Regions from separate parts of the Tistrella mobilis genome, predicted to be linked through region 3. Evidence: riboswitches for the same ligand, from Rfam matches in the RefSeq annotation. Region 3 holds a riboswitch; each other region holds the start of a gene.
The links. A riboswitch is a leader RNA that binds a small molecule or an ion and turns the genes downstream of it on or off. The one in region 3 is predicted to bind cobalamin.
Positions count from the first base shown of each region.

Region 1: it holds a riboswitch for cobalamin, as region 3 does, so the genes downstream of both, P7L68_RS14780 (TonB-dependent receptor plug domain-containing protein) here and P7L68_RS18900 (class I SAM-dependent methyltransferase) in region 3, are expected to answer to the same signal.
Region 2: it holds a riboswitch for cobalamin, as region 3 does, so the genes downstream of both, P7L68_RS07190 (energy-coupling factor ABC transporter permease) here and P7L68_RS18900 (class I SAM-dependent methyltransferase) in region 3, are expected to answer to the same signal.

Region 1 is NZ_CP121017.1:1,979,883-1,990,277, forward strand. It holds gene P7L68_RS14765 (glycosyl hydrolase family 17 protein) at 1-154, opposite strand, end outside; gene cobD (threonine-phosphate decarboxylase CobD) at 246-1,319, opposite strand; gene P7L68_RS14775 (cobyric acid synthase) at 1,316-2,788, opposite strand; gene P7L68_RS14780 (TonB-dependent receptor plug domain-containing protein) at 2,807-4,702, opposite strand; cobalamin riboswitch at 4,807-5,028, opposite strand; gene P7L68_RS14785 (PRC-barrel domain-containing protein) at 5,195-5,803, opposite strand; gene P7L68_RS14790 (SIMPL domain-containing protein) at 6,125-6,859, shown strand; gene hrpB (ATP-dependent helicase HrpB) at 6,867-9,461, shown strand; gene P7L68_RS14800 (rhodanese-like domain-containing protein) at 9,487-9,888, opposite strand; gene P7L68_RS14805 (LysR substrate-binding domain-containing protein) at 10,004-10,395, shown strand, end outside.
Region 2 is NZ_CP121017.1:296,542-306,936, reverse strand. It holds gene P7L68_RS07205 (energy-coupling factor ABC transporter ATP-binding protein) at 1-145, opposite strand, end outside; gene P7L68_RS07200 (CbiQ family ECF transporter T component) at 145-888, opposite strand; gene P7L68_RS07195 (energy-coupling factor ABC transporter substrate-binding protein) at 888-1,217, opposite strand; gene P7L68_RS07190 (energy-coupling factor ABC transporter permease) at 1,214-1,888, opposite strand; cobalamin riboswitch at 1,993-2,233, opposite strand; gene P7L68_RS07185 (YciI family protein) at 2,432-2,806, shown strand; gene P7L68_RS07180 (RNA polymerase sigma factor) at 2,803-4,053, shown strand; gene P7L68_RS07175 (cupin domain-containing protein) at 4,037-4,423, opposite strand; gene P7L68_RS07170 (TetR/AcrR family transcriptional regulator) at 4,513-5,166, shown strand; gene P7L68_RS07165 (ferric reductase-like transmembrane domain-containing protein) at 5,142-6,470, opposite strand; partial or broken gene P7L68_RS07160 (DUF72 domain-containing protein) at 6,648-6,794, shown strand; gene P7L68_RS07155 (DNA alkylation repair protein) at 6,791-7,885, opposite strand; gene P7L68_RS07150 (HutD family protein) at 7,986-8,582, opposite strand; gene hutU (urocanate hydratase) at 8,623-10,296, opposite strand; gene hutH (histidine ammonia-lyase) at 10,381-10,395, opposite strand, start outside.
Region 3 is NZ_CP121017.1:2,893,269-2,903,663, forward strand. It holds gene P7L68_RS18890 (ABC transporter substrate-binding protein) at 1-79, opposite strand, end outside; gene P7L68_RS18895 (TonB-dependent receptor) at 79-2,238, opposite strand; gene P7L68_RS18900 (class I SAM-dependent methyltransferase) at 2,265-3,083, opposite strand; cobalamin riboswitch at 3,179-3,388, opposite strand; gene pncA (bifunctional nicotinamidase/pyrazinamidase) at 3,501-4,130, opposite strand; partial or broken gene P7L68_RS18910 (RNA methyltransferase) at 4,314-5,069, opposite strand; gene cimA (citramalate synthase) at 5,123-6,760, opposite strand; gene P7L68_RS18920 (DUF1800 family protein) at 6,944-8,260, shown strand; gene P7L68_RS18925 (DUF1501 domain-containing protein) at 8,398-9,456, shown strand; partial or broken gene P7L68_RS18930 (IS5 family transposase) at 10,044-10,395, shown strand, end outside.

The DNA of each region.
Region 1 (10,395 bases), 910 kb from region 3:
TCTGGCGGCCGCGGAACGGGGCATAAGAAGTGCAGGCGACGTGGGCGTTGGGAACGTCCGGCAGCTCCACGGGCGCATTGGCCCATGACCAGAAGCCCCAGGCGATCGCGGCGGTGACGACAAAGGCGACCAATCCGATCAGGCGCGACGACATCGCTCGGCAATTCTCCCCACAGGCAGGCCTTGGGGCGTTCGACCGACCACATGCCCCGACCGAACATCGTTAGCCGAAACCGGCCGGCTTGTCAGCCTTCCGTGTGTGACGCAGCATCGGCGAGTGCGGCTTCAAGCCGGCCCCATTCGCCGGGGCGGCCCCGGGCATCGTCTTCGGCCGGGATGCCGAAACGCAGCCAGCCGGCCTGGGCGGGGATGGTCACGGCCCCCGGCCAGTCGCGGATCAGGATGCCGTGACGGGCTGCAAGCCGGTCCAGGATGGCTGCGGCGCGGCTGCGGCTGCCGGCATCGACGGTGACGAAGAGGTCGGTGCGGCCGACGGGATCGAGTGCCGCCCGCCCAAGCAGGCGGGAGAGCCGCCCGGCCCCGGCGGCGAGCCGTGCCCGGGTCTGCGCGATCCAGGCCGTGTCGTCATAGGCACGGGCGGCAACCGCAAGTGCGGGGCCCGAGACCGCCCAGGGGCCCAGATGGTCGGTGATGCGCCCGGCGGTCACCGGATCCGCGATCGCAACACCCAGCCGCAAGCCCGCAAGACCAAAGAATTTTCCGAAGGACCGCAGCACCACCAGCCCCGGGCCCGCCAGGTCGGCCACCGATGCATCGGGTGTGATCTCGGCAAAAGCCTCGTCGACCACCAGCCGGCCGTCACGATCGGCCATCAGCCGCGCCAGCCGGCGCAGCTCGTCGCGGCCGGTCACCCGGCCGTCGGGATTGTTGGGGTTGACGATCAGCACGGTGTCGATACCGGGCGCCGCCAGCCGGTCGGGATCGGTTTCGACCGTCACGTCGTGGCCGGCCCGGACCCAGGCGGGCCCGTGTTCGTTATAGGTGGGGCCGAGCACGGCGACCCGGCCGCGGGGCACGGCGAAGGGCAGTGCCTGGATCAGCGCCTGCGATCCGGGGCCGGCACAGAGATGATCGGGGCCGGGGGCCCGGTAGAAGCGGGCGGCGGCCTCAAGACAGGGCTGGATCAGGTCGCCATCGGGCAGGCGTGTCCAGGCATCGGCCGGAATGTCTCTGGGATCAAAGGGGTAGGGATCGCGATTGATCCCGGTGCTGAGATCGATCCAGGGGGTGGGGGCCTGGGGGTGGGCGGCGGCCATGGCCGCGAGCCGGCCGCCATGATCACGAAACGCGGCGGTCATGGCAGCACCGGTTCCGCCGCAGCCGCGAACAGGGCGTCGATATCGAGCGCCGCCTCCAGATGGTCGGCCAGGGCATCCAGGGCCGCTTCGACCGAGGCTTCGTAATCCACCGGCACCGGCCGCCGGCCGGTCAGTGCCTCGATCAGGGCGGCGCGATAGCCGTCGGCGCCGAACAGGCCGTGGAGATAGCAGCCCGCCACCCGGCCGTCATGGCCGGTGGCGCCATCCGCCCGGCCGTCGGCCAGATGCAGCATCGGCCGCGCCGTGCCCGGGCCGGCGGTGACGCCGACATGCATTTCATACCCGCGGACGGGTGCGCCGGTGGTGATTTCGGTGCCCGCGGTCTCGATCAGGGCCTTGTCGCCGCCAAGCCGGGTTTCGACGTCGAGCAGGCCGAGGCCGGGCACCGCCCCGGCCGGTCCCTCGATGCCGTCCGGATCCTCGATCACCCGGCCGAGCATCTGATAGCCGCCGCAGATGCCGATCACCCGACCGCCGCGGCGGACATGGGCGGCAAGATCGACATCCCAACCCTGGGCACGGAAGAAGGCGAGATCGGCGATGGTCGCCTTGCTGCCGGGCAGCACGACCAGATCGGCCACCGGCAGGGGTTGGCCGGGCGGTACCATGGTCAGCGCCACCTGCGGTTCCAGCTTCAGCGGGTCCAGATCGTCGAAATTGGCGATGCGGGCGAACATCGGCACGGCGATCTTCAGGCCCCCGGGCCCCGGATCGCGCGGCGTGTCCAGCGCCACCGCATCTTCGGCCGGCAGCCGCGCGGCGGCGGGCAGCCAGGGCACCACCCCGAAACTCTTCCAGCCGGTGCGGGTCTCGATTTCAGTCAGGCCGCCGTCGAACAGGCGGACATCGCCTCGAAACCGGTTGATGATGAACCCCTTGATCAGCGACAGCTCATCTTCCGGCAGAAGTGCATGGCTGCCGACCATCTGCGCGATCACCCCGCCGCGGTCGATGTCGCCCACCAGAACCACCGGCGCCCGGACCCGGGTCGCGAAGCCCATATTGGCGATGTCGCCGGCGCGCAGATTGACCTCCGACACCGAGCCCGCCCCTTCGATCAGCACCAGATCGGATCGGGCGGCGAGGCGAGCGAAGCTTTCCAGCACTTTCGGCATCAGCCGGTCGCGCCAGCCGCGATATTCGGCGGCGCGTGCCGTGCCGGCCATCCGGCCCTGCACCACCACCTGGGCGCCGATATCCGTCTGCGGTTTCAGCAGCACCGGGTTCATGTCGACCGAAAGCGGCACCCCGGCGGCGCGGGCCTGCAGGGCCTGGGCACGGCCGATCTCGCCGCCATCGGCGGTGACGGCGGCATTGTTCGACATGTTCTGGGGCTTGAAGGGCAGGACCTTGAGGCCGCGGCGCACGGCAATGCGGGCCAGCCCCGCCACCAGCAGCGATTTGCCGACATCGGATCCGGTGCCCATCACCATCAGACAGCGTGCCATCAGCGGCGTCTCCCAGTGTCAGAAGGCGACCCGGAGGCCGACATAAAGGCTTCGACCAGGGGTGGCGTAGCCGTCCACTTCCTGATAGTCGACGTCGAAGACGTTGTCGAGCCGGGCATAGGCGGTGACCGTATCGGTCAGGCGCTGGTCGCCGTTGATCCCCATGATGGTATAGCGGCGGATCTTGGTCGGCCGGCTGGCGGAGTTGATCTGCGCGCCGACATGGGACGCCTCGATGCCGATCCGGGTACCGTCGAGCGGATAGACATCGGCGGCCGCGAACAGGGTGTGGCGCGGACGGCGTGGCAGGGCCGTGCCGGTTTCGAGATCGGTGGTCTCCAGATAGGTATAGGCCGCCTGAAGCGTGAGCCAGTCGGCCGGCGCCGCCTTTGCCGTCGCTTCCAGCCCCTCGGTGCGGGCGCGGGCGGTGTTGCGATAGCGGCTGGCGGCGGAATCGAAGCTCAGCATGTTGCGGATGTCGTTGCGGAACCAGGTGAGCCCCAGGGTCAGAGCATCGTCGATCAGGCGCTGTTCGATACCCACGTCCCAGCCGCGGCTCTTCTCCACCTCCAGATCCGCATCGCCATAGGTCGGGTGATAGAGCTGGTAGAGCGACGGTGCCTTGGAGCCGGTGCCCCAGCTGCCACGCAGCGTGGTGCCGGTGCCGGGCACGATCCAGGCGCCGGTGAAGCGCCAGGTGGTATCGGCGCCGAAGGCCGAATGGTCGTCACGGCGCAGGCCGGCGGTCAGATAGAGCTGGTCCCACAGCCCGGCGCGGTACTGGCCGAAGATCGCGGTGGTGTCGGCATCGGCCGAAAGCGTGTTGACCACCGGATCGCCGGCCGCCTTCGCATCACCGATCGAGGCGGCCTCGTGCTCCCGCGAGAGGCCGATGGTGGCCACGTCGTCATGGCCGTCGACGGTGATGTCGGTCTGGTTTTCGATGCCCGTGCGCCGCCCGTCGAAATCGGTGCGGACCGAAAAACGCGAGGTCGGATCCTTGGAGCTGCGGTCGAGCCGCGAGCCCGAGAGGGTGGTGCGGTTCTCGACCCGGCCGTCGAACAGGGTGGCGATGGCGGCAACCCGGCCGCTCAGGCTGTCGGCCTCGTTCTCGCCCGGTGCCTCGGGCTTGCGTGCGGGGTCGAAATCGGCCGAGGTGCGGGCGGCCGTGCCGGTGGCCTCGATCGCGATCTGATCGCTCAGGGCCAGCCCGCCGCTGAGGCCGATCTGGGTACCGGTGAAACCGTCATCCTCCCGCCCGCCTTCCAGGCGTGAGAACCCCTCGGTGCGGAAGTCGACGATCGAGACGGCGCCGTCCCAACGCGCGCCGGCACCGCGCAGCGCCGCCGAATGCCGCCGGCTGCGATAGGCGCCGTATTCCGCCGAGGCGTCGCCCTCGACGCCGGTGCCGCCATTGCGCAGGCCGCGGCGGGTGACGATGTTGACCACGCCACCCATTGCATCGGCGCCGTAGAGCGCGCTTTGCGGGCCGCGCAGCACCTCGATCCGGTCGACGTCATCGGCCAGCAGCCGGCCGAGGTCGAAGGCGCCGCTGGCGCTGGCCGGGTCGTTCACCTCCACGCCGTCGATCAGGATCTTGGTCTGGCTGTCATCGGTGCCGCGCAGGCGCAGATTGGTGGCGGCCCCCGGGCCGCCGGTGCGGCTGAACGACACGCCGGGCGCCCGGCGGAGCGCATCGACCACGAAGACGGTACCGGCGCGGCGCAGTTCGTCGCCGTCGATCACCGTTACCGAGCTGCCAAGGGTAGCGGGGTCGACCGCCGTGCGGGTGGCCGTCACGACCAGAGGCGTCAGGCTCTGACGGTCTTCCTCGTCTGCGGCGAAGGCAGGTACGGCATTGGCGGCGGCGGCAAGGGCGGTGCCGAGCAGAAGCAGGCGGACGGCGTCGGTCATGGGTCTGGCGTTGTCCCGCGATGGCTGGCGCACCGACGCGAACGGGATGGCCGGATCCTGCCCGGATGTCCCTGCCGCCGGTCATGCCCGCCCGACGACCGCGCGATACGCGGGGTGGCGACGGCAGGTCTCCTGGCTTGCGGGTCCAGGCCCGTACCCCCGGCCTTCCCGGCGGAATACCGCCAGTGGCTGAAATGGGAGCGGGCTCACCGCCTACAGTTGCGGGTACAGCTGCGGCCTGGGCGCCCGGGCGCCGCACCGCATTCCCTCTTCGCCGGCGTCCTTTCAGGGAAAGGCCGCCCGGCACCGTCGCCCGGCACCATAGAGATCGGGGCACGGCCGGGCAAGCGGCACGAAAAAAGGGCGCCATCCCCGCGGGGGGAGGATGGCGCCCGAAGTGATCAGGCAGGGAGACGTTCGGGAGGAAACGTCGATGGTCCAGGGGAAGACCGTCGTCAGTCAGTCATGGTCGTTGGTCATGTCCGGCCTGGATCAGCCGCCCGAGGGGGCGGTGGTCGGCGCCGGGGTGGTGCTCATCGGCTGGGCGCCGGTGGCCGCGTCGGCGTCGCTCTTGACGGCCTCCTGCGATTTGAAGGCGGGCATCTGCTCCAGCTGCTCGGGCGTCACCGAGGCGATCAGGGCCTGCTCGGCCGGCTCGGCCTTCAACTGATCCCAGGGCACCATGACTTCCTTGGCGCCGAAGCCCAGCACGCCGCCATAGGCGAGCACCGCATGGGTGATCTGGCCGTCGGTGCCGAAGATCACGCCCTGAAGTTCGGCCACTTCATCACCATCCGGGGTCCGTACGACGGTGTCGTTCGACAGCAGGGTATCCGCCGGCTGCGGATCCTCGGCCTCGGCGCTGTCGCCACCGCCGGCCGGCGGGGTCGCAGGCATGGCGCCCGACGGGGCTGCGGCGCCGCTGCCCGAACCCATACTGCCGCCCGAGCCCATACCGCTGCCGGCAGGGGCCTGCTGTTCCGCAGGGGCCGCGCCCGGCGAGGTGGCCTGTGCCAGTGCGCTGCCGGCCGCGAGGGGGACGGCACCCAGACCGATGAGGATCGCAAGAGCCGAGGTCGTGCCGCGCATGGACTTGAACATGGTCAATTACTCCTGTGTTCGGCGATCCGGCAAGTTCTCTTGCCTTCCTCAATGATCTGGGAACTTGGGCGAAAATTGTTAGGTGCTGCGCTGTGGCATAATAATGTGAGGTTTGGTCTTCGAATACTGGTAGATGATGATGAAGCCGGGCCGGGCTGTGAGCGGGTGATGTCAGGCCGGCCGGATGGGGCCACCCCGTGTCGGTATGGTGTCGCTGCCGCGCTTGACGCCGGCCGCGCCGCGTCGCAGGCTCCGGCGCAGGAGGGACGACGGCTGTCCGCAACACCCGCGGGGCCGAATTTCTGCGCAGGAGATCTGCCGATGCGTATGGACGTTCTGGGACTGGCCGGTGCCGCGGTGATCGCGGTGGGCATCGCCGCAGGCGGCTGGCTGGTCGGCCAGGGTGTGGTCGAGGCGCGGCTCGGCAACCGCACCGTCCAGGTGAAAGGCCTGGCCGAGCGCGAGGTGAAGGCCGATCTGGCGGTCTGGTCGCTGCGCTATGTCGCCTCGGGCAACGATCTGAACGAGGTGCTGGGCCAGCTGAAGCGCGATACCGAGACGGTGAAGCGCTTCTTCACCGATGCCGGCCTGCCGGCCGATACGATCGAGATGCTGAGCCTGGAGGTGACCGACCAGAACGCGCAGCTCTATCGCTCGGGCCCGGTCGAGGTGCGCTATATCGTGGCGCAGACGGTGTCGGTGCGGACCACCGATGTCGACAAGGTGGAGGCGGCCTCGCAGAAGGTGGGCGATCTGGTCGAGGCCGGTGTGGTGCTGTCCAACGAGATGGGCGCCTGGGGCAGCGGCCCGTCCTATATCTTCACCAGGCTCAACGACCTGAAGCCCGGGATGATCGCCGAGGCGACCGCCAATGCCCGCGACGGTGCGGCGCAGTTCGCGACCGACAGCGGCAGCCATGTGGGCGCAATCCGCAACGCCTCTCAGGGCCTGTTCCAGATCCTGCCCGCCACCGACATCCCGAACATGCCCGAGAACCGGCAGGTGACCAAAACCGTGCGGGTGGTGACCACCATCGACTTCTTCCTGGAAGACTGAAGCTGTCTTGACGCCGGACGCGCCCCTGCCTGATCTCTCACTGCCCGACCGGATCGCCCGCGCGATCCGGTCCCTGCCCGTGGCGGAGCTTGCCCGCCCGATCCGCGAGGCCCTCCACTGCGGCCGCGATCTGGTGATCGAGGCGCCGCCCGGCGCCGGCAAGACCACCGCGGTGCCGCTGATGCTGCTGGACGCGCCCTGGGCCGCGGAGGGGCGTATCCTGATGCTGGAGCCGCGCCGGCTGGCGGCCCGCGCCTCGGCGGCGCGCATGGCCGCGATGCTGGGCGAGGCGGTGGGAGAGACGGTGGGCTACCGGGTCCGGCTGGACCAGAAGGTCGGGCCCCGGACCCGGATCGAGGTGGTGACCGAGGGCATCTTCACCCGCCGCATCCAGGGCGATCCCGAGCTTCAGGGTGTGGCCGCGGTGATCTTCGATGAAATCCACGAGCGCAGCCTGGACGGCGATCTGGGCCTGGCGCTGGCGCTGGAAGCGAAACAGGCGCTGCGCCCGGATCTCCGCCTCATCGCCATGTCGGCGACCCTGGATGCCGAACGGGTGGCGGCGCTGATCGGCGGGGCGGAGCGGCTGCGGGCCGAGGGCCGGATGTTCCCTGTGACGGTGATCCATGACGACCGCCGGCCGGAGCTGCGCGACCTGGCCCCTGCGATGGCGGGCGCGGTGCGACGGATGCTGTCGGCGGAGCCGGGCGACATCCTGGCCTTCCTGCCGGGCGCCGGAGAAATTGCGCGCACGGCCGAACTGCTGGCCGGCGCCGGCGGCCCTGCGGTCGACATCCTGCCGCTGGCGGGCGAGTTGACCGCCGAGGCGCAGGACCGGGCGATCCGGCCGTCGCTGCCCGGGCGCCGCAAGGTGGTGCTGGCGACCGCGATCGCCGAGACCAGCCTGACGATCGAGGGCGTGCGGGTGGTCATCGATGGCGGCTTCGCCCGGAGGCCGCGTTTCGACCCCTCGACCGGCATGAGCCGGCTGGAGACGATGCGGGTGTCGCGCGCCGAGGCCGAGCAGCGCCGCGGCCGCGCCGGCCGTGTCGCCGAGGGCATCTGTCTCCGGCTCTGGCCCGAGGCGGAGACCCGGGCGCTGGCAGGGTTCGCAGCCCCGCAGATCACCGTCGACGACCCGGCGCCGCTGGCGCTGGAACTTGCGGTGTGGGGCGTGGACGACACGCGGGTGCTGGCCTTCGCCGATCATCCGCCGACGGCGGCCTGGAGCCAGGCACGGGAGCTGCTGCGCCGGCTGGGCGCCCTGGACGAGGCCGGCCGGGTGACGGGTCACGGCCGGGCCATGGCCGAACTCGGCCTTCATCCGCGGCTGGCCCATCTTGCGATCGAGGGTGCGCGGCGGGGGGCCGGGCGCGAGGCCGCGCGTCTGGCGCAGATCCTGGCCGAACGCGATCCGTTCAAACGCGCCCGCGCCGATGCCGATCTTGCCCGGCGCATGATCCTGGTGGCGGAAGGCCGCGACCCGCTGGGCGGTGCCGACGGGGCGGTGATCGACCGCGGCACGCTGGCCCGGCTGCGCGACGGCGCCCGGGCGCTGGAGCGGCGGCTGCCGAAGCCGCAGGTGCCGGAGGGGGCGGAGCCGCCCTCGCTCGGCCAGCTGGTGGCGCTGGCCTATCCCGAACGGCTGGCGCAGGCGCGCGGGCGCGATGCGGTCTTCCGGCTGATGGGCGGCGGCGGTGTCGCGCTCGACCCGCTCGACCCGCTGGCGGCGGAGGACTGGCTTGCGGTCGCCGCGACCGGCGGTGGCACCCAGGGGGGCGGCGGCACGCAGGGCGGGGGCGATGTCCGCGCCTTCCTCGCCGCCCGGATCGCCCCGGCGGAGATCGTGGAGAGCTTCGCCGACGAGATCCGCACGGTTGACCGGGTGGAATTCGATCCGCGATCCGGCGGCCTGGTGGCGGTGCGCGAACGGCGGCTGGGGCAGCTGGTCATCGATGCAAAGCCGCTGGCGAAGCTGGCGCCCGAGCATCACGCCGCGGCAGTGGCCGAAGGGGTGCGGGGGCTGGGCCTCGACCGGCTGGACTGGAGCGAGGCGGCGAAGACGCTCAGGGCCCGCATCGCCTTCCTGGCGCGGATCGACGGGCCCGGGGCCGGCTGGCCGGATGTCTCGGATGACGGCCTGCTGGCGGCGCTCGACGACTGGCTGGGGCCGGATCTGGGGCGGGTGCGGCGGCTGGACGATCTTGCCCGGATCGATGTCAAGGGCGCGCTGCTCCGGCTGCTGGACTGGCGCCAGCGCAGCCGGCTGGACCAGGCGGCGCCGGAGCGGGTGAGCGTGCCCTCGGGCCGCAGCCATGCCGTGGACTATGGCAGCGATCCACCGGTTCTGGCGGTGAAGCTCCAGGAGATGTTCGGGGCCGCCGAAGGCCCGCGGATCGCCGATGGCCGGGTGGCCCTGCTGGTTCACCTGCTGTCGCCGGCGGGCCGGCCGGTTCAGGTGACGGCCGATCTGGCGGGCTTCTGGACCGGCAGCTATGCCCAGGTCCGCTCCGAACTGCGCGGGCGCTATCCCAAGCATCCCTGGCCCGAGGATCCGACCGGCGCGGTCGCGACCCACCGGGCCAAGCCCCGGGGCAGTTGAGCCAGCGGGCGGACGTGGTCCAGGGTCAGCCTTTGGCTGGCCGCGGCACCACCGGTGCGCCTGCGGCCTTCCAGCCGCCGAAGCCGCCTTCCAGATGGGCGACGGGTTCAAGCCCCATCTGCTGGAGCGTGTCCGCCGCCAGTGCCGAACGCCAGGCGCCGCCGCAATAGAGCACGAAGCTCTTGCCCGAAGCGAAGACCGGCTTGTGATAGGGGCTCTCGGGGTCGACCCAGAATTCCAGCATGCCGCGCGGGGCGTGGAAGGCGCCGGGGATCATGCCCTCGCGCTCCAGCTCGCGGACATCGCGGATGTCGACGAACAGCGTGTCCGGGTCGTCGAGCAGGGTCTTCGCTTCGTCGATCGGGATGGTGCGGATGCGGGCGGTCGCCTCTGCCACCATCTGCTTCACGGTTTTCTTCAGCGCCATCGGGGGTCTCCCTGGTGTTTCCGTGCCCGGCAGCATACCCCGTCCATGTCCGGCCGGCCTTCGATAAACCGACGGGCGGTGCTAAGGTCCCTGGATCTGCATCCGGATGCCGCCGATGAAACCCCTGCCACCCTTCCGATCGATCGAGGCCTTCGCCGCCGCCGCACAGCTGCGGAGCCTGACCGCGGCCGCCGATGCGCTGGGGCTGTCGTTGCCGGCGCTCAGCCGGCGGATCCGGATCCTGGAAGAGCATCTGGGCGGCCCGCTGCTGGAGCGGCTGCCGCGCGGCGTGGTGCCGACCGCCCGGGGTGCCGCCTATGCCGCCGAGCTGTTGCCGGCGCTCGATGCCCTGCGCCAGGCGACCGGGCGGGCGCGTCAGGCCGATTGCCGGGCGGTCAGGATCAGCCTGATCCCGACGCTTGCGATGACCTGGCTGCTGCCGCGGCTGCCGGCCTTCCAGGCGGCCCATCCGGGCATCCGGCTTGATCTGCACGGCTCGGCCGACTG
Region 2 (10,395 bases), 2.3 Mb from region 3:
CCAGCGCCAGCAGCAGGGTCGACTTGCCGGCACCATTGGCGCCCAGGATAGCCAGGCGTCCGCCGGCCGGAATCACCAGATCGACATGATCGAGCGCCGTGACGCCGCCCGGATAGTGATGAACCAGATCCCGAGCTTCGAGCATCAGCCGATCCAGGCCGCGCCGGCTGCGGCAAAGACAAGGCCGCCCGCGAGCAGGGCAAGCCGGGCCGGGGCGGCAACCGCCTCGGCACCGGCAAAGCGCAGCCGGCCGTCATAGCCCCGCACGGCAAGCCCGGCATTCATCCGCTGCGCCCGATCCAGCACCCGCGGCAGAAGCCCGGCGAGCAGCCGGCCCCCCGATCGGATCTGCCGGCCCCAGCCGGCATGCCCCAGCCGGGCCGCCTGGGCACGCTGCCCCGTCTCCAGACAGTCCAGCACCAGCCACACGATGCGGAACATCATCATCGCCAGATCCGAGATGTCGGGGGCGAGTCCGCGACGCTGAATCATCTGGAGCAGCGAGGTGAGCGGCGTGGTGAGCGCAAGCCCGATCAGGCAGGCGACACAGGTGACGCTCCTCAGCCCGGTGAAGGCGGCAGCGGACAGCATGTCGGGATCGGCGATGCCGACCACGGGCCCGCCTGCCCAGTGAAGCGTGATCATCTGTACGGCGGTGCCGGCCAGGATGAAGCCGGCCGGCATCACGGCCGCAGCACGCACATCCCGCAGCCCCACCCGTGCTGCCCCCAGCACCAGGCAGAGGACCAGCAGCAGGATCACGATCTGGCCGATCCAGCCGGCCACGACCAGCGAGACCAGCATCAGCCCGATGAAGATCAGGGCCTTTTCGGCAGCCGGTCGTCTGCGCCAGCGATTGGTCTGCGCGGCACGATCGATGGCCCGCATCAGGCGCGGGGCCTGTCGGCGCGCGCCGCGGCAGTATCGTCCGCGGCCGGGTCCGCATCGCGGCGGCCGCGGCGCAGGCCGAAATAATAGCCGAGCAGCCCGGCGCCGATCGCCGCCTGAAGGGCGAAGAGCAGGCTTTCGATCTCACCGCTCGGCGGTTCCCAAAGCGGCTGGAACCAGGGTTCGTAGTCGGGTGCGATCTCGCCGATCACCAGCTCGGCCTGACCGTCCGCTCCGGCGAACTCCACGGTGCCGGGCGGGTGGATCAGCAGCGGTGCGATGGCCAGCATCACGACCAGGGCAAGCAGGATCAGATTGCGCTTCATCATGACGCCACCCGCCCGCGGAACAGATCCAGCGCCTTCAGTTCCGAGCGGCTGTAGCGGCCGAGCATGTTGAACACCACCACGGTCAGCAGCCCCTCGCTGATCGCGAGCGGCACCTGGGTGAGGGCGAAAATACCCAGGAACTTCGATGCCGCCCCGGCGATGCCGCCGGCCGGATCGGGGAAGGCGAGCGCCAGCTGCAGCGAGGTCACCACATAGGTCGCAAGATCACCCAGTGTCGCCGCCACGAAGATCGCGAGCGCCGCCCCGGCCCCCATGCGGGTGAGGCCGTGGAACAGCCCCCAGGCAACGAAAGGTCCTGCGATCGCCATGGAAAAGACGTTGGCGCCAAGGGTGGTGAGCCCGCCATGGGCAAGCAGCAAAGCCTGGAACAGCAGCACGATGGTGCCGAGCACGGCGGTGACCGTGGGGCCGAACAGGGTTGCGGCCAGCCCTGTCCCGGTCGGATGTGAACAGCTGCCGGTGACGGATGGCAGTTTCAGCGCCGAGAGCACGAAAACATAGGCACCGGATGCCGCCAGCAGAAGCTTCACTTCCGGTGTTTCGCGGACCAGCCGGGTGATCCGGCGGGCTCCGTGAATGACGAAGGGTGCCGAGACCGCCGCCCAGAGGGCGGCATGGGTCGCCGGCAGATAGCCTTCCATAATATGCAAGGGCCGATCCTCCGAAGGCGTTGGCCACGTGCGGCAAGGCCTTCGGAGAAATCCCGGCAGGTTCCGGGGACCCCGCCCCCATCCGAACACCCCGTTCGGAGAGTGGCCCTGTCAGATGTGAAGGCAGGTTTCCTGGCTTGCGGGTCACCATCCGTCGCCGGCCTTCCCGGTTGCCCAGTGGCCTGAGAGCCCGAAACCATAAGTCCCGGGCGGGCGACAAACTCTCCGCCTACAGTTGCGGGGGCAGCCATGGCTCCCGGGCGCATTGCACCCGTACCCATGTTCCCTTTTACACCGCCCTCCCCCATCCGGAGCGAAAGGCGGACCTTCATGGGGTGTGATTCTGATCCCTGGTTGCATCGGGTGTCAAGTCGCCGGCCGGAAGACGGGATCGGCGCCGGATATTCTCTCCGGAAATTTTTGTCGGGCAGCGCAACGGCGCTGTCGAAATCGTCGTTGCCCGGGGCTCATCATTCCGGACGGGGGAGAGCAGCCCGCGGGGTGCGGGCAGGGCGCGCCGTCCACAGATGAGGGATGCGACCAATGCAGTATATGATGGTGATCTACGAGACCGCGGAGGCCCTGGCGAAGCAGCAGGATCCGGCCGAGGCCGACGCCTATTGGGGGGGCTGGGGTGCCTATGTCCAGGCGATCCAGGCTGCCGGCATCGTCCAGGACGGCCACGGATTGCTGCCGCCCGAAACGGCGACCACGGTGCGGATCACGGACGGGCGCCGCCAGGTTCAGGATGGCCCCTTCGCCGACACCAAGGAAAAGCTCGCCGGCTATTTCGTGATCGACGTGCCGGATCTGGACACGGCACTCGACTGGGCGGCGCGTTGCCCGGCGGCCGCACAGGGGGCCGTAGAGCTGCGGCCGGTGATGCCGCCGATGCAGGAACCCGGAGGCGGGGCGTGACCGGCCCCGACGTGGCACACAGGGCGGTCGAGGCGGCGGCACGGCAGTCCCGTGCCCGCCTCGTCGCCTTCCTGGCCGCGCGGTTCCGCGACCTCGCCGCGGCAGAGGATGCCGTGGCCGATGCTTTCCGGATCGCGCTGGACCTCTGGCCCCGGCAGGGTGTGCCGCGGGAGCCGGAGGCCTGGCTCGCCACGGTCGCCCGCCGCCGGATCACCCATGCCCTGCGCCACGGGGCCGTGCGCCGGGCGGCCGAACCGGCCCTGACCCTGCTGGCGGGGGAGGCGGAGGAGGCGGCGATGGCGGCGCGCCCCCTGCCCGACGACCGCCTGGCCCTGCTGTTCGTCTGCGCCCATCCCGCGATCGCCTCCGAGATGCGCGCGCCGTTGATGCTGCAGGCGGTGCTGGGGCTGGATGCCGCCCGGATCGGATCGGCCTTTCTGGTGGCACCGGCCACCATGGGGCAGCGGCTGGTCAGGGCCAAGGCGCGGATCCGGAGCGCCGGCATCGGCTTTGAGCTGCCCGAGCCGCAGGATCTGCCGGAACGGCTGAGCCATGTGCTGGATGCCGTCTACGCCGCCTTCGGTACCGGCTGGGAGATGGTGGCCGGCGGCGATACCCGCGGGGCCGACCTGACCGGCGAGGCCCTGTGGCTGGGCCGGCTGCTGGTGGAGCTGATGCCGTCCGCGGCCGAGGCGCGCGGTCTTCTGGCCCTGATGGCCCATTGCGAGGCACGCCGCCCGGCAAGGCGCGACGACGCCGGCCGTTATGTCCCGATCGATCTTCAGGACACCACGCTCTGGCGGGCGGATCTGATCGCCGAGGCCGAAGCCCAGCTGGCCGCAGCCGCAGCCCTGGGGCGCCCCGGCCGCTATCAGCTGGAGGCGGCGATCCAGTCCGCCCATAACGCACGCGCCGACCCCGCCGGCCGGCCGCAACCCGGCCCCGACATCCGCCTGGCCCTCTATAAGGCCCTGATGGCAATCGCCCCGTCCGCCGGCGCCGCCGTGGGCCACGCCGCGGCGCTTGCCGGAACGGCCGGCCCGGTCCGCGGCCTCCATGCCCTCGATGCCGTCGCAGGACTTGAGGAGTATCAGCCGGCCTGGGCGCTTCGGGCCCATCTGCTGGCGGCAACGGGCGATATGGCATCCGCCCGCGCCGCCTATGCCCGCGCCATCGGTCTTGCCGAGGATCCGGCCGTGCGCGCCTGGCTCGCGGCCGCAGCCGCCGGCCTCAATGACGGGGCGTGATCGACGGATCGTCGGTCCAGGCGGCGCTGCCGTCCCGGGGCGTGAAGAACAGGATGTCGAGGGCAGGCGTGTGCAGCACCGCATTGTGCGCCATGCTCCTTGGCACACAGAGGGCATCGCCCGGCCCGACCTCCAGCCGCATGTCACCATCGGCCGAGCGGATGGTGAAGGTGGCGCGACCGGCCAGGATCACCAGGATTTCGTCACCGCCGTCATGGCGCTCCCAGAAGCCTTTCACACTGTCGGCGTCGATGCGGATCACCCCCGCCATCACCGGCCCGTCGGCCAGATGGTGGTCGAGCAGGCGGAAATCGCCGCCCGGCACCAGTGTCGCGAGTTCCTGGGCGATCGAGAACACGGCCGGCTTCATCAGGGCACCTCTCTCATCGGGGCTTGATCGGTCGCCTTCAGAATACGAAGATTCCTTCGCTTTCTGAATTCGCATCCGGAGCCCCGCCGATGCCGCCTGCGCCCCCCGCTACCAGCCCGCGGAAACGGCCGGTTCAGGCCCGATCGCGCGCCACGGTCGAGGCGATCCTGGACGGCGCCGCTCACATTCTGGTGCGCGACGGCTTCGACCGCGCCACCACCACCCGGATCGCCGAGGCAGCGGGCGTGGGCGTCGGCTCGCTTTACCAGTACTTCCCGTCGAAGGAGGCCGTGATCGCGGCGCTGATCGACCGCCACGCCACGGCCCTGCAGGCGGTGTTCGACGAGCTGGCACCGCGGCTGGCCGGCACACTGCCGGCCGAAGGGGTGGCGATGATCGTCGAGGCCGCAACCGATGCCCATCGCCTGCACCCGACGCTGCACCGGGTGCTGAACGAGCAGGTCCCACGGATCGGCGACCTGGCCCGGATCAGGGATGTCTCAGCCGCGATCACCACCCACATTGCCACCTGGATCGCCACCCTGCCCCTTGCCCACGGCCGTGATCCCGCCGTGCTCGCGGTACTGGTGGAACGAAGCATCGAGGCCGTGATCCACGGTGCCCTTGCCGACGGGCACGACCACCTGCCCGCGGCTCTGCACGACGAACTGGTGGCCATGCTCACCCGGCATCTGGCACCGGATATGCCCAAACCGGATCAGCGCATCTCGAAGGCTTCCTGATGGAAGCGGCCACGGGCAAGGCCAAGCCGTTCGAGCCCGCGGCGCAGGCTGCGACCAAATCCGGCCGGGCCGCAGAACCAGATCGAAGCCTCGCGCCAGTCCGGCACCAGCCGCGCCAGGCGGGTAGCATCCAGCCGGCCGTCGCGGCCGCTCGCCAGTACATGCAGCCGCACCCCGGCCGCCATCGCCAGCGCCTGGAGCCGGGCGACGAAATCCGGTGCCGGCACCGCCGCGCAATAGATCAGATCGACCGGCCGCGGCTCTGGTGCCGCTGCCAATGCCTCCAGCCGGGCGAGGAAGGGGGTGATGCCGATGCCGCCGGCGACCCACAGCTGGGCCGGATGACGGTCGACGAAATCGAAGCGGCCATATGGCCCTTCGACAGTCACTTCATCGCCCTGCTTCAACCGGCCAGGCAGGGTCCGGGTATGATCCCCCAGCGCCTTGACGTGAAAACGGAGCCGGCCATCACCGCGCCAGGCAGAAGAGATGGTGAAAGGGTGCGGCCCTTCGGCGGCATCGAAAGTGACGAAGGCGAACTGCCCCGCCCGATGCCCCGGCCAGTTGCCCGAAAGTGCCAGATCGACCTCCAGCACCCGGGCGGCCGGATCATGCACCAGGCGGGAGACGCGGCCCGCGACGCGCCGGCTGAGCCCGATCCGGCCGAACAGGGCCAGCACCGCCGAGACCGTGCCGGCCGCCAGCAGCACCGCCACCACGATGCCGACCGGCTGGGTCCATTGATCGAAGGTGAACAGCACCGCGGCGTGGAAGACCAGCACCAGATAAGCCAGGGCCAGCAGGCGGTGGACCTGAAAGACCCGGCAATAAGGGAAGCGCCGGATCAGTGCCAGCAGGATCAAGGCCGCCGCCGCATAGAACGCCCATTCGCCGACGCTTTCCGCAAAGCCACGCCAGCTGCGCAGGGTTGCCTCCAACGTCCCCGGCTCGACCGGTATCCGGTTGCGCGCCGGCCGGTCGAGCAGCCCCCAGCCCACCGCCCATTTCGGCGCCTGGGCCCACAGCCAATGGATGACGGCCGAGATCAGCGCCGTGATGCCCAGCCATTTGTGCAGCCGGTAGCCCTTGTCGAGCCCGCCGAGCAGGCCTTCAAGGCGCACCGGCCGCATCGCCAGCACCAGAGCCAGACTCATCGCACCGATCGCCAGGATGCCGGTGCCTTGCATTATCGCCGGGCGGATGGCGAAAATCTCCGCGGGTACCTGAAAGATCTGCCCGGTGGCGAGCCAGAGGCCGGGCAGAACGACAAGAAAGGCGATCAGCAACCGTTTCGGCGCGGACATGGAAGGCGCTCCCTCAGGTGACGTCATCGCTCTTTTTCACGCCGCCCGACTGGAAAACCTACAAGGCAGGCCTGCGACCCGGCGCCGCATCCCGGAACCTGGCCGCCACCTGCACCATCGCCTTGAGCATGAGTGCGGGTGATGATGAGGGCCGCGGCTGGACCTTCGAGCCCTGGCGCGGCCGCGTCTACCCCGACGGGTTCGATGGTGGAGCGACCGCCAGCCAAACCGACACCACGCGATGTCTTTCTCTATGTGATTTCGGGCTTCAAACCCGCCAATCCGGCGGCCGCCATGGCGCTGATGGAGCGGCTGAGCCGCTAGCCCACGAGATCGAAGCCGGTGGTGGCCAGCACCGCACCATTGACCAGCAGCTCCACCGCATGATGGCCGGGATGATGGCGGCGGGTGGAGAAGTCGCGGATCACCTGGGAGCGGGAGAACTGAAGCCGTTCGCCGGGGGCGAGATCCACCGTGCGGAGCTTGAAGACCTTGCGCGAAATACCGGTCGGACGGACATAGCCGATGGCATAGTCGATCACCAGCCGCTGCGAGGTCAGCGCGGTCGAGACCAGATCCACGGCCAGGGTGATGCGATCACCCGGGCGGATCCGTGCCGGCGTGACCGCCGCCGCCGCGATCCGCACGTCCGCGGGCCGGTCGGCGCCCACGAGCGTCAGCGCCCGCGGATCACCGGCCTTGATCCGGCTGCGCAGGCCGTGGCGGATGATCCAGGCGATATGCGGATGATCGCGATCCCAGCCGGCAAGCCGATCCAGCAGCCAGTCGGGATGATCCTTCGAGATGTCGTTCAGGTGGTTGGCGACCGAGCGGCGGACATAGATCGCAGGGTCGGTCTTCAGCCGGTCGAGGATCGGCCAGGTCAGGGCCGGATCGGCCATCACCGCCTCCAGCCGGAAAGACCAGGGCAGGCGGGGCCGCGCGCCCTCGCTCGCCAGGCGGCGGACATGGTCGGACGCATCCGCGGTCCAGCCGGTCATCACCGCCAGCACATGGGCGGGCTCCCGGCGGATGAAGGGGCGAATGCCGAATTCCGACGAACCGAACCGGGTGAAGAAAGCAAGCGCATCCAGCGCCCGATCCGTGTCGTCGGCGGCAAACCGCGCCACCCAATCGGGCAGGATCAGAGTGGCGAAGCCCGATCCCATCCGCGGTGCCAGCCCGCGCAGCACATCCAGTGCCCGGTCCACCGGCAGATCGAGGGCCAGGTGGATCGCCTCGCTGACCTGACCGAGCCGGGCCATGAGGGCCAGACCGTCGAGGTCGCGGAGGGCCGCTTCCAGAAAGCGCGCGCGATCGAAGGCCAGCGAAAGATCGGCCAGATGACCGGCGATCGCTTCGATCCGGGCACGGTCGAAGATGTCTTTGAGTGCAGGCTGGGCGGTATCGGTCATGGCATCCGGGCGCGGTTCGGTGGTGCTGGAACCGGCATTCTGCCACGGGGCGTGACAGAAACCTGTCAGGAGGTTCGCCCCCCCGAGACGCACCCATGCCTCAGGCCGATGTGCGTTCGCAGATCCGGCAGACCATCAGCAGGCCGTCACCATCGACGCCTCCGGCCTCGGCCAGACCGCGGCGGTCGATCAGCAGGGCATCGAGCGGCGCAAGATCGACCGTCTCGCCCCGGATCTGCACGCCCACCTGACCCTCCATACAGAGCAGCAGCACGATTTCGGACACCACCGCCAGATCTGCCGGGCCGGCCACCCGCATCCGCTCCATCTCGTGGGCGAAACCCGCCCGCCGGGTCATCAGGTTGAGGTCCGTGATCGGCCCGTCGATCAGCCGGGCGGTGGTGGGTCGGTCGGCGGGGAAGGCGAAGGGTTCGGCTGCGGGATCGAGGCGGCAATGGCCCACACCTGCAACCGACAGCTCCATCCCCGCCCCCTGGAGCACCGCGAGCGACCGGTCGATGCCGGGAAAGATCGAGAACGGACCGTCAGTGGCAACCATCGCCATGCTCAATCGCCAGTCGAAACCGTCAAGCCCGGCACCGGCGGGCGAGATCGCGATTTCCACGGTCTCGCCGCCGCCATTCTTCCAGGGCATGCGCCGATGTCCGGCCGCGGGCAGCAGACGCATCGGGGCCATGACCGTGTCCTCCATCTTCCCCGACCGGTGGCGGCCGGTCTCAGTTCCCCAGGATCGCAGGCAGGCGCAGCCCCTGCTCGCGGGCGCAATCGAGCGCGATGTCATAGCCGGCATCGGCATGACGCATCACACCGGTCGCAGGATCGTTCCAGAGCACCCGCTCCACCCGGCGCGCGGCATCTTCGGTACCGTCACAGACCACGACCATACCCGAATGCTGCGAAAAGCCCATACCCACGCCACCGCCGTGATGCAGGCTGACCCAGGTGGCGCCGCTCGCGCAGTTGAGCAGGGCGTTGAGCAGCGGCCAGTCCGACACGGCATCGGACCCGTCCTTCATCGCCTCGGTCTCGCGGTTGGGGCTGGCGACCGAGCCCGAATCCAGATGATCACGGCCGATCACCACCGGCGCCTTCAGCTCGCCCTTCGCAACCATTTCGTTGAAGGCGAGACCCAGGCGGTGACGATCGCCCAGGCCGACCCAGCAGATCCGCGCCGGCAGCCCCTGGAAGGAGATCCGCTCCCGCGCCATGTCGAGCCAGCGGTGGAGATGGGCATTGTCGGGCAGCAGCTCCTTCACCTTCGCGTCGGTCTTGTAGATGTCTTCCGGATCACCGGAAAGAGCGGCCCAGCGGAACGGACCGACGCCGCGGCAGAACAGCGGCCGGATATAGGCCGGCACGAAGCCCGGGAAGGCGAAGGCGTTCTCCAGCCCCTCATCCTTCGCAACCTGACGGATGTTGTTGCCGTAATCGAGGGTCGGCACGCCCTGGTTCCAGAAGTCGAGCATCGCCTGGACATGGACCTTCATCGAGGCCCGCGCCGCCGCTTCCACCGCCTTCGGATCGCTCTCGCGCTTCGCCCGCCATTCGGCGATGTTCCAGCCGATCGGCAGATAGCCGTTGATCGGATCATGGGCCGAGGTCTGATCGGTGACGATGTCGGGACGCACGCCGCGGCGGACCAGTTCGGGCAGCACCTCGGCCGCATTGCCGAGCAGGCCGACCGACTTCGCCTCACCAGCCTCGGTCCAGACCCGGATCATCTCCAGCGCCTCGTCCAGCGATTCCGTCTTTGCATCCAGATAGCGGGTGCGGAGGCGGAAATCGATCGAGTCCGGGTTGCACTCCACCGCCAGGCAGCAGGCACCGGCCATCACCGCCGCCAGCGGCTGGGCGCCGCCCATGCCGCCGAGCCCGCCGGTCAGGATCCAGCGGCCCTTCAGATTGCCGTCATAATGCTGGCGGCCGGCCTCGACAAAGGTCTCGTAGGTGCCCTGAACGATGCCCTGGGTGCCGATATAGATCCAGGATCCCGCGGTCATCTGGCCGTACATGGCCAGGCCCTTGCGGTCCAGCTCGTTGAAATGGTCCCAGGTCGCCCAATGCGGCACCAGGTTGGAATTGGCGATCAGCACCCGGGGCGCGTCCTTGTGGGTGCGGAACACGCCGACCGGTTTGCCCGACTGGACGAGCAGGGTTTCGTCATCCGAAAGCGTGCGAAGCGTCGCCGCGATCCGGTCGAAATCCTCCCAGGTGCGGGCGGCACGGCCGATGCCGCCATAGACCACCAGCTCGTTGGGGTTCTCGGCGACGTCCGGATCGAGGTTGTTCATCAGCATGCGGAGCGGGGCTTCGGTCAGCCAGCTCCGGGCGCTGATCTCGGGTCCGCGCGGCGCCCTGATCTCGCGGATGTTGTGACGCGGATTGCTCATCGGATCTGCTCCTCGGGCGAAAAATCGGCCGGCTCGGGCCGGGTCGGTCTTGGGGCGGCTGAGGCTGAAAGGCGGACGTCACCGTCAGGGACGGGTGGT
Region 3 (10,395 bases):
GCCAGCCCTCTTCCGCCGCCGCCGGCATGGCGGCGATGCAGGCCAGAACCAGCAGCAGCAGGCCGGGCAGCCGTCCCATCAGAAGCGATAGGTCAGGCCGATATAGGCCGCCCGCCCCGCCTGGCTGTTGCCGGTGCCGCCGCCATTGGACGAAACCGGGTCCCCCAGAGACGGCACGGTGTCGGTGGCGATGAACAGCGGGTGGTCGTTGACGTCGAACAGGTTGTCGACGCCGGCGAACAGCGTGAGGGTCTCGGTCACGAACCAGTCGCCGCGCAGGTTCATCAGCCAGCTCGATCCCTTGCGATGAACATAGCGGCTGTCGGGCTCGGCCCCCGCCACCAGGCTCTCTTCGGTATCGTAGTAGAGCGGGCCGCGGAAGACCGCCGTGGTGGTCAGGCTCCACACCCCCGGCTGGCCGGTGGTGATGCCGAGCGCCGCCTGGGTTTCGTGCATGCGCTGAAGCTTATCGGTATAGGGACCGGTCAGCGCCGCATCGGCGCCCTTGTCGCGCATCTCGAAATTCCACACGCCGGAGCCGCGCGCCACCAGGGTCCAGCCGTCCCAGCCCAGGCGGCGGGCGATGTCATAGGCCGCCTGGAGCTCCAGCCCGCGGATCACTGCGTCACCGGCCGAATTGGCGTAGGTCTGCTCATTCGGCCCGGTGGTGACGGTGGTGATGCGGTCGGTGATGGTGTTCTGGAACAATGCCAGATCCAGGAACAGCGGACCGTCGGCATGGGCGGCACCGATTTCGTATTGCAGGCTGCGCTCGGGGTCCAGATCCGGATTGCCGAAGGTGCGGCCGCCGCCGACGGCGGTGAAATCCGCGGCAAGCTCGGTACCGGTCGGCGCGCGGAAGCCGGTGGCGACACCGGCCCTGAGGGTCACCGTCGGCCAGGCCGCCCAGGCGGCACCGACACTCCAGGTGACGTCGTCCCAGCTTTCGGTGCGCGCCACCAGCAGCGGCTGGTTGGGCGTGGCCCTGGTCGACACCCGGCCATAGGTCCAGCGGGCGCCGCCGCGCAGGGTCAGCGCATCGTCGAAGGCCCGGTGCACGCCCTCGCCATAGACACCGAAATCCTCGGTGTCCTGGTTGATGTCGTAGGGCGGCACCTGCGAGGTGGTCCCGCCCGAAACCGACTGGCGGAAGCGGTCGCTGCGCAGTTTCGCGGTTTCAGCATCGATGCCGAACAGAAGATCGGTATCGTCATCCACCGCCAGCCGCGGCGCCAGCTTCAGCCCCAGCACGTCGAGCTGGCGGCGGTTGTCGTCGACCGAGAAGCCGGGGGCGCCGCTGCGCTGCCGTTCCGATCCCCAATGGAAGCTGTCGACATCGCGCACGGCATAGGCCTGGGCCGCAAGCCCCAGCCCGCCGCCGAATTCGGTGTCCCAGGCGAGATCGAGCGAGGCGTTGCGCCGGTCATCGGTGTTGTCCACATCCCATTGCGACCCGCGGAAGCCGGCATCATAGACACCGTCGGTGCGGAGCGTCAGGTCGATGCGCCCGACATCCTCGTTCTCGAAGCCGAGCGCCGCCAGCCCGCCACCGCGTTTCCAGGCGGTGTTGGCGAGCTGCCCCTCGGGGGTATGGTAGTCGTCGGAGACACCGCCGCCGATGCCGATATAGTGATCGAATCCGGCCATGCCGCCGGCATTGGCGGCATGGCCGCGGGCCAGACCGAAAGATCCGGCACGCGCGGTGATCTCGCTGCCCGCATCCTCGGTGGCACCGCTGCGGGTGACGAGGTTGATCACGCCGCCGATCGCCTGGGCGCCATAGATCACCGAAGCCGGGCCGCGGATGATCTCGATCCGGTCGAGGTCATCGGGCGAGAGCTTGGAAAGATTGGCGGTGCCGGCACGGCGGCCATTCATCAGCACCGTCACCTGGCTGCGCCAGTCGCGGCCCTGGCCGTCGGTCGCGCCGCCGCGGATGTTGAACGAGGTCTGACCCGGGCTCCAGTCGCTGAAAAAGCCAACCGCATTCTCGGCCAGCAGGTCGGTGACCGACCGGGCCGACGACCGCCGGAGGGTGGCGGTGTCGATCACCTGCACGGTACCGGCGGCACGGGCGCGAGGCTCATCGCGGCCCTGGGCGGTGATCAGCATCCGGTCGAGTTCGGTGGCGTCTTCGGCACGTGCGCCCTTGGGGAAGGCCAGATCGGGAAGAAGGGCAACGGAGCAGGTCACGGCCAGCACGCCAAGGGCGGGCCGGCGCAGGGAGGGGATGCGCATGGGCTGACGATCCGTTTTTTATGATGTCAATCGTGCCAGAGGAAGACGGCGGAGAGCTTCGGCGCCTCGGCAATCACACCGTCGCCGCCCTCGACGAGGGCCAGATCGAGATGGCGATCGAGCCGCGCTTCCAGATTGTCGACCGCATGGCCACGGCGGCCCAGATGGTCGAGCATATGGGCACGGGCGGCAGCCCGGTCGGGGAAGACTGCCCGGAAGGTCCAGGGCACCAGATGGACCGTGTCGGGCGCGAGGTCGCCTCCCAATTCGTCGAGCGCCAGCCGGTCGCCCGGGGTGATGTCCTCGCCATGCAGATGCGCCGGCAGAAAACCCGACAGGCACCAACTGCGCGGCCCCGCCTGGGCCGGTACGATCCAGGCGAGCATCCGGCCGAGCGGCCGGGTCCGGGCATGCAGCGCACGGGCCTGGCCGATCGGCCCCGGAATATTGGCGCAGAGGACCAGATCGGCCGGCACCGCCGGATCGGATGGCGCAAGCTCCTGCCAGACGGCGTCGCGGATCTCGATCGACAGGTCGGGCCGCGCCTCGGCAAGCCCGGCCAGCCGGCCGCGCATATGGGCATTGGGCTCGATCGCGCACCAGCGCCCGCCGCGGGCGATCACGGCCTGGCCGAGCAGTCCCGAGCCGGCGCCGATATCGATCAGGCTGCGCGGCCGGCCGCCGTAAAGCGCACGAAGCGTATCGCCCAGATTGCGGGCATAGTCCGACCGGGCGAGCTGGTCGGCGAAGAAGGCGGCATCGGGATCGGCCCAGGGGGCCGGCAGCGGCACCGGCGGAGAGCCTGTAGCAGCCGATGGCGCTGCCGCCTCGGACAGGGTGGACATTCGGGGCCTCACCTGCGTGGCACGTCACCGCAGGCCGGACCCGGGCGGACGGAGCCTCCCGGATCGCCATCGATACACCCCGACCGATGGGCACGCGCGTGACCACGAATGACGGCAGGTCTCCTGGCTTACGGGTCATCGCCGGTCCGTCGCCTTCCCGGCGCCCCATACGGGGCAACCAGTGGCATCGCTGACGGCCGGCTCGCCGTCTACAGTTGCGGGGGCAGCCGGGGCATGAGGCGGATCATCGCCTGCACCCCGTTCCCTTTTGATCCCCGAAGGGAACCGTCGCGGATGACGGTAGTGGAGCGACCCATGACAGGTCAAGCACCCCGTCCTCCTGATTATTTGTTATGATATAACATATTATTTTATCGCAGTGCAACACCCCCGGCAGCAGCGCTGCGGGGGTGAGGATCAGATGAAGAGATCGTCGGCCGATGCGAAGCGCACGCCCGCCGTCGTCATTTCGGCGCGTGCGCGCGCCAGCGAGCCGTCCGTGTCGATGGCACGACAGGCATCTTCCACCAGCACCACCTCGAAACCGGCGGCCCTGGCATCGAGCGCCGTCCAGGCCACGCAGAAATCGGTGGCGAGCCCGCAGACGAAGACCCGCTTGACGCTGCGCGACCGCAGATAGCCGTCAAGCCCGGTGGCACTGCGCCGGTCGGCGGCGAGGAAGGCCGAATAGCTGTCGACCGCGGCATCGTCACCCTTGCGGATGATCAGCCGGGCATGGGGCAGGTCCAGGTCGTCATGCAGCCCGGCACCACGGGTACCCTGCACGCAATGGTCGGGCCACAGCACCTGGGTGCCATAGGCAAGCTCCACGGTCTGGAACGGCGCCTTGCCGGCATGGCTGGAAGCGAAAGAGGCATGGCCGGCCGGGTGCCAGTCCTGGGTCAGCACCACCTCGGTGAACAGCCGCCCGATCCGGTTGATCACCGGCACGATCTCGTCGCCGCCGGCCACCGCCAGCGCGCCACCGGGCATGAAATCATACTGGGGGTCGGTCACGATCAGCGCATCGCCGGCACCCGGGCGCAGACGCAGGGCCTCGGCACGCGCCTCGGCTTCGGCATGACGACCGCGACGGGAAGACCGGCGGGCACCGGGCACGGCCGCGGAGGCATCGGCCACGTCCAGCGCTTCCCGGCGGCGGCGATAGGAGGGGAAGGCCGCCAGTTCCTCGTCGCGCGCGCCGCGGATCATCAGCCCGTGCAGGAAGCCGCGCAGCGAACGCACCTCCTGCCCGGTCAGGTCGGCGCGCAGGAACATGGCCTGCAGATTGCGGAGCATGGTCGGCCGCATCTGCGGGTTCCGCACCACCCCCGACCAGTCCAGCGCCTGGCCCAGATGCTCCAGAAAGGCGTCGATCTCCTTCTTGCTCGCCCGGCCATAGCGGCCGAGGTCGAGCTGCACCGGCACAGTCTCGTCGCGCGCGGTGAACCATTCATAAGAGACCAGCGCCACCGCCTGAGCCAGGTTGAGCGAGGCGAAAGCCGGGTTGAGCGGCACGGTCAGGATCAGATCGGCCAGCGCCACATCGTCATTCTCAAGCCCGGTGCGCTCGGGCCCGAACAGGATGCCGACCAGGCCACCGGCCTCGACATGGCCGCGCATGCGGGCGGCCGCCGCCGCGGGCGTCGCCACCGGTTTCACCATGTCGCGCGGTCGCGCGGTGGAAGCCACCACGAAATCCAGATCGGCGACCGCATCCGCCACCGTCGCATAGACCCGGGCGTTGTCGAGCACCGCATCGGCGCCAGAGGCCAGAACCCGCGCCCGCTCGCTCGGCCAGTCGCAGCGCGGAGCCACCAGGCGCAGATCGGTCAGGCCGAAATTCAGCATCGACCGTGCAGCCGAGCCGATATTGTCGGCGATCTGGGTGTTCACCAGGATGATGGCGGCCTGGCTGCCGACGGCACCTTCAATGCCACGGGTGGCAGCCGCCTTGGGCGGCCGCTGCTCGGACTGGTCGGTCATGCGCTCATATATCTTGTTGCTGCGAAGGGAAGCGGCCGCCGGACGACGTGCCCTCAGGCGACGCTGTTGGCCGCCGCGACCTCTGCCGCCGCCTGCACCGACACGCCGGCCCGATAGAGCCGCCAGGTGATGCCGTCGGCCAGCGCCTCGTAAGAGGCATTGACGACGTTAGCCGAGACGCCGACGGTCGACCAGTGGTCGCCGGCGGTATCGGCGCTTTCGATCACCACCCGGGTCACCGCATCGGTGCCGGTGCCGTCAGGGGCCGACATGATCCGGACCTTATAGTCCACCAGCCGCATGTCGCGCACCGGTTGATAGGTCTGGGCGATCGCCCGCCGCAGGGCGGTATCGAGCGCATTGACCGGGCCGTTGCCTTCTGCCACCGCCATCACCGGCACACCGCCGACCGAGATCTTGATCGTCGCTTCCGACAGGGTCACCAGCTCGCCGCGAGCGTTGTAGCGGCGCTCGTCGATCACCCGGAAGGACAGCAGGCGGAAATATTCCGGCACCTCGCCCAGGGCGCGGCGGGCCAGCAGTTCCAGGCTCGCCTCGGCGCCGTCATAGGCATAGCCCATATGCTCGTTGGCCTTCACCTGCTCCAGCAGGGTCGGCAGGCGCGGATCCGACGGGTCGACCTCGATGCCGATCTCGGCGAGCCGCGCCAGCAGATTGGCCCGGCCGGCCTGGTCCGAGACCAGGACATGGCGCTGATTGCCGACCTGCTCCGGGCGGATATGCTCGTAAGCGCGCGGATCCTTCAGCACCGCGCTCGCATGCAGCCCGCCCTTATGGGCGAAGGCGGCGGCACCGACATAGGGCGCGTGGATGTTGGGGGCACGGTTCATCCGCTCGTCGAAGGCGCGGCTGACACTGGTCAGATGGGCAAGCCCGGCCTCGTCCACGCCGGTCACATACCCCATCTTCAGCATCAGGGTCGGCAGCAGGGTCACCAGATTGGCATTGCCGCAGCGCTCCCCCAGGCCGTTCAGCGTGCCCTGGATCTGGCGCACCCCGGCGCGGACCGCCGCCAGACTGTTGGCGACCGCATTGCCGGTGTCGTCATGGCAATGGATGCCCAGCCGGTCGCCGGGCACGATCGTCGCCACATGGGAGACGATCTCCTCAATCTCGTGCGGCAGCGTGCCGCCATTGGTGTCGCAGAGCACCACCCAGCGGGCGCCGGCCTGATACGCCGCCTTGATGCAGGAAAGCGCATAGTCGGGATTGGCCTTGTAGCCGTCGAAGAAATGCTCGGCATCGAACATCGCCTCGGCCTTGACCCGGGCGGCATGGGCGATGCTGTCCGACACCATGCGCAGGTTTTCGTCGAGATCGACCCCCAGCGCCACGGTCGCCTGAAAATCCCAGCTCTTGCCCACAAGGCAGACCGCCTGGACCGGCGCATTCAGCACGGCAGACAACCCGGGATCGTTCTCGGCCGAACGCCCCGACCGCCGGGTCATACCGAAGGCCGAGATCCGCGCCCGCTGCATCCGCGGCAGATCGCCGAAGAAGGCATCGTCGGTCTGGTTGGCCCCGGGCCAGCCGCCTTCAATATAGTCGATGCCCAGCCGGTCCAGTTCACGCGCAATCGCGGCCTTGTCGGCCGCGGTGAAATCAACGCCACGGGTCTGCGCGCCATCGCGCAGCGTGCTGTCGTAGAGATAGATGCGCTCACCGGACATGGGATCGTATTCTCCGTCGATCGGCTGTTCCGGGACATGTTTAGCACCCGGAACCGGCCGATGCGAAACGGAAATAAGAATGCTTCGCCGACACAGGGCGATGCCATCGATTCGTCATCGCAACCGCTTCGCAATTCCTGCTAGCCTTGAAATTGTCAGGCAGGTTCCCATGGGGGCATCGGTATGCTGATGGAAGGGCAGGTCGTTGCCGCTACCCGCTTCGGGCTGGGGGTGACACCCGGTATGATCCACGAGATGGGAAGGGATCCTCGAGGTTGGGTGGCACAGCAAATTGCGACAAATGATGGAATATCATCATATCATATTCCATCTTTACAGGAACGTCTGAACATCCTTTTTCCTAAAAAAGGCGATGGTGACGCAAAGGTGATCTCGCGCAAGCGGGAAGCGTTTATAAACCGTGCGCGCGATTCGCGTATTGCACGAGGTATATCAACATCCACCCCTTTTGCGGAAAGATTGTCACGGTACTGGTTTGACCATTTCAACATCTCGGTATCGAAGCTCATGATCCTTGGGCTCGCGGACTGGTACGAGGCCGATGCAATCCGCCCCCATGTACTGGGACGCTTCAGGGATATGCTTGGTGCAACCGCCCGACATCCCGCTATGATATGGTATCTTGATAATCTGACATCCGTTGGACCCCGATCAGAAGTCGGTCGTCGAAGGAATGCTGGCTTGAACGAGAATTATGCTCGGGAGCTTCTAGAGCTGCATACCCTGGGGGTCAATGGTGGATATACCCAACGAGACGTTCGGGAAGTTGCAAAAATACTTTCCGGGTGGCGTGCCGAAACCCGCCCGGGAGAGGCGGCCGTCCGGGTGTTTTTTGACCCCGCCTATCATGAACCAGGTGATAAAAAGATTATGGGCAAGGTGATCAAGGAGAACGGTGCCAAAGAACTTGATGATCTTCTTGACTATCTTGCATCGTCACCAGCTACAGCCGCTCATGTCGCCTGGAGGTTTTCCCGACATTTCATAGCCGATTCACCCCCGGATGATTTGGTGAAGGCATTGAAGGACCGCTTCCTGAGAACCGATGGGGACCTGCGCGAACTGGCGTTGGGATTAATTGAGTTCGAGGATGCCTGGAAAGCTCCGGCACAGAAAGCGTTGCCACCGGAAGATTGGGGTATCGCATTTGCTCGCCTGATTTCATTGACCGGAGACGATGCACCAGCACGTATCCGCAATGCCGCTACAGCTATGGGACAAATGGGTTATGCAGCTCCATCTCCAAAGGGCTGGCCTGATGAATTGAGTGCTTGGTTGACACCCGAAACAATCATTGCCAGAAGCTCCTGGGCGCGACGCCTGTCAGAAGATAAAGACGATCTACCCGATCCACGATCTATTCTTAAAGCATACGGAGATTTCATTGGAGAGGCGGAGCGGATGATTATATTCGGCGCCCCGTCATCTCAGGATGGACTGGCTCTCATTGCCGCAATGCCCCAATTTAACCTACGTTGAATGAGGATGCTGCTATGGCGGAGTGCTCACGTCGTCGATTTATCCTTGCCTCAGCTCTGCTGCTTGGAGGCACCGGTTGTCTCTCACTCCTGACACCCTCGCGAGCAGGCGCGAATAACGCCGACGACAGATACTTCGTGTTTGTCAATCTCCGGGGTGCAGCGGACGGCATTGCAACACTGCCGCCGATTGGTGATCCCGATTACGCCGGGCTGCGCGGCGCCCTTGCTTTTAACAAAGGCGAGGTGGAGGTAATGAAAAATGAAATCTTCGGCTTCAATCCCGCGCTCAGCGTAATCCGGCCGTGGTACAGCAGCTCAGAGTTGCTATTCATTCACGCTGTGGCGACCCCTTATCGAAGTCGCTCTCATTTCGATGGGCAGGCCATCCTGGAAAACGGCTTTGCTGACCAGAGCCGGACGGACTCCGGTTGGCTGGGGCGCGCTCTCCATGCACGGGACGGCGCGCCACCAGCCGTAGCCATTGACGGGGGGATCCCACTCGTACTGGCGGGCGCGAAGCGTGTCATGAACTGGTCGCCTGGTAACAGCAGTGTTCCCCCATCGGACGTCGTGGAAAGGCTCGCTTCCCTCTATGACCTAAATCCGCGCTTGGCGCCATTTGCGGATGCAATGAGACAATCCGCGGACAGCATTGAGCGGGCAATGGGTGCAGGAAAGGCAAAAATAGAATTTTTTGCGATGGCTGCGCGGTTTCTGCTTGAAGAGAATGGCCCGCGGATTGCTGTTTTGTCTGTAGACGGCTGGGACACGCACACCGCACAAGGGACTATTAAAGGTCGGTCGCAAGCCGCGTTGTCAAAGCTGGCGGAGGGCCTTGCCCTCATTAGAACTACTCTTGGGGAAGAGCGGTGGGCACGAACAGTAATCCTCGTGGCCAGCGAATTTGGACGCACTGCTCGTCCCAATGGGAGCAATGGGACCGATCATGGCACGGCCGGTGCTGTAATGCTCTGTGGCGGAGCAGTAAATGGAGGCCGAGTTATTTCCGATTGGCCAGGATTAGCCCAAACCTCTTTGTACGAAGGACGCGATCTGAGGCCAACTCTAGACATGAGAGCCGTATTTAAAGGAATCCTGATAGACCATCTGAAAGTCTCTCACAGCGCAGTAGAGCGAACTGTCTTTCCGGAAACACCAGACGTGAGTCCGTTGGGTGATCTCGTCAAGGCATAGGCCCCCTCAGAAGGGCCGAGCGAGTGGATAAACCGATACGAAAGAGTCCTGTCAGAGGAACTCGGCCGCGCGGATAATTCAGCATGGCTGAAGCTGGGGCAGCGGGGCAAGGTTAAGCCTCTGAGTTTGCATATGATTGGACTGCCGAAACAGTCTCACCACCGATCAAGGTGTTCACGCCCGCCATGGTCCCGAATGCTGTGGTTCTGCCCGGTCTGCCCCGGTTACCGGTAAGCCGATCATCGCCGTGCGGCCTGGCACCACCATCATCTCGAGCCGGACGATCCCGGTAAACGGGACAAAACGAGTCCGAAACCGCCCGCCGCATGATGTCGGGACTGATCGGCTTCAATTTCTACGGCTGAAATCAGGCGGCTCGTCGCGAGACTCCTGTTGACGACGCAACACCATGCCAGAAGCATCTCGGCATGGTTTCGGTAGCGGCAGTCACATCAAGCGGCTGCGATCATTTCGCATTGGGTGAAAAGATATAAAATGCAACTGTAGTACTAGTGTCAAAACCCAACCAACCTCTTGATAATGAGATCGTCCTGTGATTCCAGTGGTCTGTAATCACGAGGAACACGATGTCTCAGCTTTTCTGGTTGTCGGATGAACAGTGGGCTCAGCTTGAGCCGCACCTGCCCAAGAACCAGCCGGGTGCCCGGCGTGTGGGTGACCGGCGGGTGATTTCGGGGATCATCCACGTGCTGCGGACCGTGGGTCGATGGTGCGACTGCCCTGAGGAATACGGGTCCCGTCGACAACCATCTACAACCGCTTCCACCGGTGGTCCGGGCGTCGTTTCTGGACGGGGCTGGTAGAGGCTTTGGCAGCATCCGGAGCCGTGACGAAGTCAATGTCGATCGACTCCACCTATATGAAAGCCCATCGGCCAGCACATGGGGGAAAGGGGGCGAAATCTCAGGCGATCGGCAA